3 regions of the Pseudomonas cerasi genome follow, and region 1 is predicted to be linked to each of the others. Evidence: riboswitches for the same ligand, from Rfam matches in the RefSeq annotation. Region 1 holds a riboswitch; each other region holds the start of a gene.
The links. Region 1 has a riboswitch for cobalamin ahead of cobW (cobalamin biosynthesis protein CobW). Riboswitches for the same ligand answer to the same signal wherever they lie in the genome.
Positions count from the first base shown of each region.

Region 2: it holds a riboswitch for cobalamin, as region 1 does, so the genes downstream of both, PI739_RS21060 (ABC transporter substrate-binding protein) here and cobW (cobalamin biosynthesis protein CobW) in region 1, are expected to answer to the same signal.
Region 3: it holds a riboswitch for cobalamin, as region 1 does, so the genes downstream of both, cobO (cob(I)yrinic acid a,c-diamide adenosyltransferase) here and cobW (cobalamin biosynthesis protein CobW) in region 1, are expected to answer to the same signal.

Region 1 covers NZ_JAQJVM010000003.1:1,123,389-1,125,647, reverse strand. Annotated here, with positions in the region: gene PI739_RS20575 (CbtB domain-containing protein) at 9-191, opposite strand; cobalamin riboswitch at 291-505, opposite strand; cobalamin riboswitch at 564-785, shown strand; gene cobW (cobalamin biosynthesis protein CobW) at 905-1,969, shown strand; gene cobN (cobaltochelatase subunit CobN) at 1,973-2,259, shown strand, end outside.
Region 2 covers NZ_JAQJVM010000003.1:1,250,241-1,252,499, forward strand. Annotated here, with positions in the region: gene pmrG (lipopolysaccharide core heptose(II)-phosphate phosphatase PmrG) at 1-161, opposite strand, end outside; cobalamin riboswitch at 478-676, shown strand; gene PI739_RS21060 (ABC transporter substrate-binding protein) at 807-1,820, shown strand; gene PI739_RS21065 (FecCD family ABC transporter permease) at 1,817-2,259, shown strand, end outside.
Region 3 covers NZ_JAQJVM010000002.1:517,084-519,342, reverse strand. Annotated here, with positions in the region: gene PI739_RS11525 (PQQ-dependent sugar dehydrogenase) at 1-461, opposite strand, end outside; cobalamin riboswitch at 581-794, shown strand; gene cobO (cob(I)yrinic acid a,c-diamide adenosyltransferase) at 886-1,497, shown strand; gene PI739_RS11515 (cobyrinic acid a,c-diamide synthase CobB) at 1,523-2,259, shown strand, end outside.

The DNA.
Region 1 (2,259 bases):
TGTGGCCCTCAATGGCAAGGAAAGGCAGCGCTGTGACGGGTGTCGTGTGCCGCGTTGTGCACGGCCGCGATGTGCGAGAAACCGGCGAAGTACACCAGGCAGGCGCCGAGAAGCGCAGCGCTGATGGCGGCTGTCAGGCGTTGAGTGCGTGTGGAGCTGGGCGCGGCGGCGTGGCTGCTGATGGTCGACATGGCGTTCCCTCTTGTTGGTAATCGGCAAGTGGGCAACGCGCAAAAGAGCCTGCCGGCAGATGCCGGAGGTTTCAACTGCGCCCGCCCACCGCGGGTTTGTCATTGCAAGCATATCGGGCCGGTCTCCGGGCTCGCGAGGGGCCAGGACGTCAGTGCGTCAAAGCCTGCAAGGTCACCTTCCCATGCCAGCGGCACAGTGGATCAGACCTACTCTCGCTTACCGTTGCGGGGGCAGCACCGGACTTGCTCGACAACGCGAGCGCACCGGTTTCCCGTTTCACCCCGTGAGGGGCACCCGAAACAAGGCGCACAGGAGAGCATGGGCGGCAGGGCAGCGTCAATCTGAACGATTGACCTGTCTGCAGTCACTGCGTAGCCTTGCTGACTCGAGGTTCTCCCTGGGTAAAACATCACCCAGTGGAGCTAAGACGGGAATGCGGTACAAGCCGCAGCTGCCCCCGCAACTGTAAACGGTCATGTTCATTGCACAGCCACTGCTGCGGCGGGAAGGCGCGATGAATGCGTGTCGGCGTTTCTCACTGCCTGCCGCACGCCGCCGTGAGCCAGGAGACCTGCCTCGAACGGGCCGCACATGCTGCGGCCCTGGAGAATTCTCACTACAACCGGGCGGGGTGATCCGGTGGCGATCCGATCTGCGTGTCCTGCATGCGGTTCTCGTCCTGTTTGCCCGCCGCATTGCCAAAGGGCACCTGATGAAAACACTGGCCAAGCTTCCCGTCACCATCGTCACCGGCTTCCTCGGCTCGGGCAAGACCACCCTGTTGCGGCACATGCTCGACAACGCCGAAGGGCGGCGCATTGCGGTCATCGTCAATGAGTTCGGCGAGCTGGGCATCGACGGAGAAATCCTCAAGCAGTGCACGATCGGCTGCACCGAAGAAGAAGCCAACGGCCGGGTGTACGAACTGGCCAACGGCTGCCTGTGCTGCACCGTGCAGGAAGAGTTCTTCCCGGTCATGCGCGAACTGGTCGCGCGCCGTGGTGATCTGGACCATATCCTGATCGAAACCTCGGGGCTGGCGCTGCCCAAGCCGCTGGTCCAGGCTTTTCAATGGCCGGAAATCCGCAACGCCTGCACGGTCGATGCGGTGATTACGGTGGTCGACAGCCCGGCGGTACTGGCTGGTACTTTCGCTGCCTTCCCTGATCAGGTCGATGCGCAGCGCAAACTTGATCCCAACCTGGACCACGAGTCGCCCCTGCACGAACTGTTTGCCGATCAACTGGCCAGCGCTGATCTGGTGATCCTCAACAAGGCCGACATGATCGACGCCGAAGGTCTGGCGACGGTGCGTGCCGAAGTTGCCGAAGAGTTGCCGCCTGCCGTCAAGGTGATCGAAGCCAGCAGTGGTCGCCTGCCGATCAGCGTGTTGCTGGGTGTCGGTGCCGAGTCCGAACTGCATATCGATGCGCGCAAGACCCACCATGATCACCACGACGATGACGATCATGATGACCACGATCACGACGCGTTCGATTCGATATCCCTGAAACTGCCGCAAGCTGACGAGAAAGTCCTGCTCGATGCACTGAATCAGTTGGTGGTGCAGCACGGCATTCTTCGTGTGAAGGGCTTCGCGGCCATTCCCGGCAAGCCGATGCGCCTGCTGATTCAAGGTGTCGGGACGCGTTTCGACAAGCACTTCGACCGCGCCTGGCGTGCCGATGAAGAGCGTGCCACACACTTGGTGCTGATTGGTCAGGAGCTGGATGCCGCAGCCCTGCAAGCGCAACTCAACGCTGCGATTGCCGGCTGACCCATGCATTTACTGAGAACCCAGCCCGGCGGTTTCGTACCTGACGACAATATTGCCGATCTGGGCCAGACCCCGGCCGAGCTGGTGATTCTCTGCAGCGGCGACTCCAGCCTGGCGCTGCTGGCCGAAGCTGCCCGGCAGCTCCCCGAAGACTACCCCAGCCTGCGTCTGGCCAACCCGATGCAGGTCCAGAATCACGCCTCTGTCGACCTGTACGTCGATGAAGTGCTGCGTCACGCAAAGGTCATCCTGATTTCTCTGCACGGCGGTATTGGCTACTGGCGCTACGG
Region 2 (2,259 bases), 130 kb from region 1:
AGGTCCACCACATGCACGCCTGAGAACGCCGAGTAGAACCATGCACAGATAGCCGTCAGCACGACGGCAACGGACATCGATACGATGTGCCGATGCAATTTGTAGCGCTGACTGGTGCCCGAACGGGGAAGTACATTCTTGTTGATTATCGTGTCGGTCAAGGGACCACTCCTGCCATGAACCTATGTGTGGCGTTGACCCAGGGAGTGCCCGAGGTCTGTGCCGCTCCCGTGCAGGCAAGATAGGTTCAGCATCGTCCCGATGCGGTGAAGAAGATGTGAAAAACGTGTTGTGGCCCAGCGCCATGTTTTTCACGCGAACGCTCTGGAATGGGCCTTTGCGGTTTTACGGACGTGAACATGAAGATAATTTAAGCGTTTTTCCCGAAAGTTCAGTGCCCATCGGGACGGTTTTGGACCCACAGACCGTGTGCTGCAGCAGCTGTGCGCAAAGGATTAGCCACTAAAACGCTTATCGTTTACCATGCCGCGCGTCGGTTTCCGAGAGGAACTAACAGGGAATTCGCACGCCTTTCTCACCAGGCGAAAAACGAAACTGCCCCCGCAACTGTAGGCACCGAGCCTGCTCCATGACTGCCACTGGATCGTGATCCGGGAAGGCCGGAGCCTGGCGATGACGTGTCAGTCAGGAGACCTGCCGACCCGCTTCAATCCACTAACCGGCGGGGTGTCCGGGAAGGACATCCGCACGCGTCGGCATTTCCTGTCGTGCCCGGTGATCATCCGGGGATGTGTTTCCTGATGTGCATTGCGCCCTGGCACCTGCTCCAACGGAGACCGCATTTCATGTCGCTGCCCCGCCTCGCCGCATTCGCTGCCAGCCTGACGCTGTCCACCCTGGCCCTCGCCGCCCCCACTCAGTACCCGCTGACCCTTGAAAACTGTGGCGCGACCCTGACCTTCCAGCATGCGCCGACCAAGGCTGTCACCATTGGCCAGGCCGGCACCGAAATGCTTTACGAACTGGGCCTGGGCGACAGACTGGTCGGCACTTCCCTGTGGTTCAACAATGTATTGCCACGCTTCAAGGCGCAGAACGACAAGGTCGAGCGCCTGGCCGACAACGAGCCCAGTTTCGAGGCAGTGATTGGCAAGCGACCGGAACTGGTGGCCGTGCAACTGGAGTGGATGGTCGGCAAACAGGGCGTGGTCGGCACCCGCGAGCAGTTCCATGACCTGAAGATACCCACCTACATCCTGCCGTCCGACTGCGAAGGCAAGGACAATCTGGTCGGTGCCGATGGCACACGCCTGGAGCCGTTCCGCATCGACACCATCTACAAGAGCATCGAGCAACTGGCGCAGATTTTCGATGTGCGGGATCGCGGCGACGCGCTGGTTGCCGACCTCAAGGCCCGCCTGAGCGCAGCGATCGCCAACGTCCGGCAGAACAAGGCCAATGACGTCTCGGCGCTGTTCTGGTTCTCCAGCTCCGACCTCGCCAGCGACCCTTTCGTGGCCGGCCGCAAAGGCATTCCGGACTTCATGCTCAACAGCCTGGGCATGCGCAATATCGTTCAGTCCGACGAGGAATGGCCGACTGTGGGCTGGGAAACCATCGCCAAAGCCAACCCGAGCATTCTGGTCATCGCGCGCATGGATCGCCGCCGCTTCCCGGCCGACGATTACCTGAAAAAAATCGAATTCCTCAAGACCGACCCGGTGACCCGCAACATGGACGCGGTCAAGCATGACCGGATCGTGATCATCGACGCCGAGGGCATGCAGGCGGGCCTGCGCCTGTTCACCGGGTTCGAGGAACTGGCTGACGCCGCCAACCGTTTCAACGCTGCCAAATGAGATTGCCGATAGCGTTGGTTCATGTGCTCTGGGTCTCGGCAGTGCTGGTGCTGGCGATCATGATCGGAGCCGCGATCGGCGAAACCTCGATCAGCCTGAACGTGGTTTTCCAGGTGCTGGCCAACAAACTCTGGGGCGCTGGCTATGTACTCGACCCTATAGACGAAGGCATCGTCTGGAACTACCGGCTGACCCGCGCCATTGTCGCGGCGGCCTGCGGGGCCGGGCTGGCGATCTGTGGTGTGGTGTTGCAATCGTTATTGCGCAACCCGCTGGCAGACCCGTATCTGCTGGGGATTTCCGCAGGGGCTTCGACCGGCGCGGTACTGGTCGCCATTCTGGGCTTTGGTGCAGGTGCGATCTCAATGTCGGCAGGCGCCTTTGTCGGGGCCGTGGCGGCGTTTTCGCTGGTCGCCCTGCTGGCGCATTCCTCACGCGG
Region 3 (2,259 bases), on a different contig from region 1:
AGGTTTTGCAGGAAAACCGTGCGCGTCTCTGCCACACCGTCCTTGTCTACGTCGCGCAGCAACGTGATGCGGTTGGCGCTGGGCACACCGGCACCGGCGCGGCCCATGACTTTTTCCATCACCCAGCCGCGAATGCCTTTGGAGTCATCCGGTTTGGCGGGCGAATTGGTTTCTGCGACCAGCACGTCACCGTTGGGCAACACATACAGCCAGCGCGGGTGGTCGAGGTTTTCGGCGAACGCAGCCACTTGTGTGCCCGGCGCGGCGACCGGCTTGGCGCCTTTTTCCCAGCCTACGGCAGGGGCGATGTTGACGGTCGGGATCAGCGTCTTGTTGGGCTCCGGCAGCTTGGGCGAGGGGCCTGTTCCATCCGAGACTTGCAGTCTCGAAGACTCGCCGCAGGCAGCGAGGCCGCCGGCGACCAGAAGCAACACTGCGTAGTGGGGGCTGAGTTTGAACATTGTCGATCTCCATTAACAAGGGCATGGTCCAGTAACTGATAGAGGCACCGCCAACCCGCTAGGTTCAATCACGTTCCGCGGCGACGGTGTCGATTGACGCTCCCGGTCCAACCCTCTACCCTTCGCGGTTTGTTTCAGGTGCTCTGCAATCCCCGATTGGCAGAGTGAAACAGGGAAGCCGGTGTGGGTCGACAGATCCGATCCCGGCGCTGCCCCCGCAACGGTAAATGAGTCAAGGCTGTGCCTGACGCCACTGTGTTTCGACATGGGAAGGCGCGCAGCCGGGGTGACCCGCTCATGAGCCCGGAGACCGGCCTGAATCACTCAATGACATCACGGAGGGTGATGTTCTGTGCAGGGCGTTGCCGTGCTGTCCAGTGCTGTCCTTCCGTCTGTTGTCGCCTGCCCCGAGCGGAGAACCCAGATGAACGAATCCCCCGAACGCGACGAACGCCATCTGGCGCGCATGCAGCGCAAGAAAGCCGTCATGGACGAGCGTATCGCCAGCTCGCCCAACGAGTGCGGCCTGCTGCTGGTATTGACCGGCAATGGCAAGGGCAAGAGCAGCTCGGCATTCGGCATGCTCGCCCGCGCCATGGGCCACGACATGCAGTGTGGTGTGGTGCAGTTCATCAAGGGCCGCAACAGCACGGGCGAAGAAATGTTTTTCCGCCGTTTCCCCGAGCAGGTGCGCTATCACGTAATGGGTGAGGGCTTCACCTGGGAAACCCAGGATCGCCAGCGCGACATCGCCGCCGCCGAAGCCGCCTGGGCCGTGTCTCAGGAAATGCTTCGCGATCCGGCCATTGGTCTGGTGGTGCTCGACGAACTGAACATCGCCCTCAAACATGGCTACCTCGACCTTGAACAAGTGCTCAGCGACCTGCAGGCACGTCCGCCGATGCAGCATGTATTGGTGACTGGCCGCGGTGCCAAAGCCGAATTGATCGACCTGGCCGATACCGTTTCCGAGATCGGCGTGGTCAAGCACGCGTTTCAGGCCGGTATTCGTGCGCAGAAAGGTATCGAGCTGTGAACCCTTCATCATTGAGCGCATTGCAATGAGAGCCCCGCGTGATTGTCCGGCGGTATTGATCGCTGCGCCTGCCTCCGGGCAAGGCAAAACCACGGTGACCGCTGCACTGGCACGCTTGCACCGCAACCAGGGGCGCAAGGTCCGGGTGTTCAAGTGCGGCCCGGACTTTCTTGACCCGATGATTCTTGAGCGGGCCAGTGGTGCGCCGGTCTATCAACTGGACATGTGGATGGTCGGTGCCGATGAAAGCCGTCGCCTGTTGTGGGAGGCGGCTGACGAGGCGGACCTGATTCTGATCGAAGGGGTCATGGGGCTGTTCGACGGCACGCCGTCGAGCGCCGACCTGTCCCGGCATTTTGGCGTGCCGGTACTCGGTGTGATCGACGGCACGGCCATGGCGCAGACGTTTGGCGCACTGGCGCTGGGCCTGGCGCGCTATCAGCCTGATCTGCCGTTCGCCGGCGTGCTGGCCAATCGCGTCGGCACGGTACGCCATGCGCAGTTGCTGGAGAACAGCCTGACCGAAGGCCTGCGCTGGTACGGCGCACTGTCCCGGGAAGTCGGCTTCGAATTGCCCAGCCGTCATCTGGGGTTGGTCCAGGCCAGTGAGCTCAATGATCTGGACGTGCGTCTGGACATGGCTGCTGCGGCGCTGGCCAGCACCTGTGAAGTGGCTTTGCCGCCGGCCGTGACCTTTACCGCGCCCGACCCGGTTCATGTCGAACCGCTGCTGCGCGGCGTACGCATTGCCATCGCACGCGA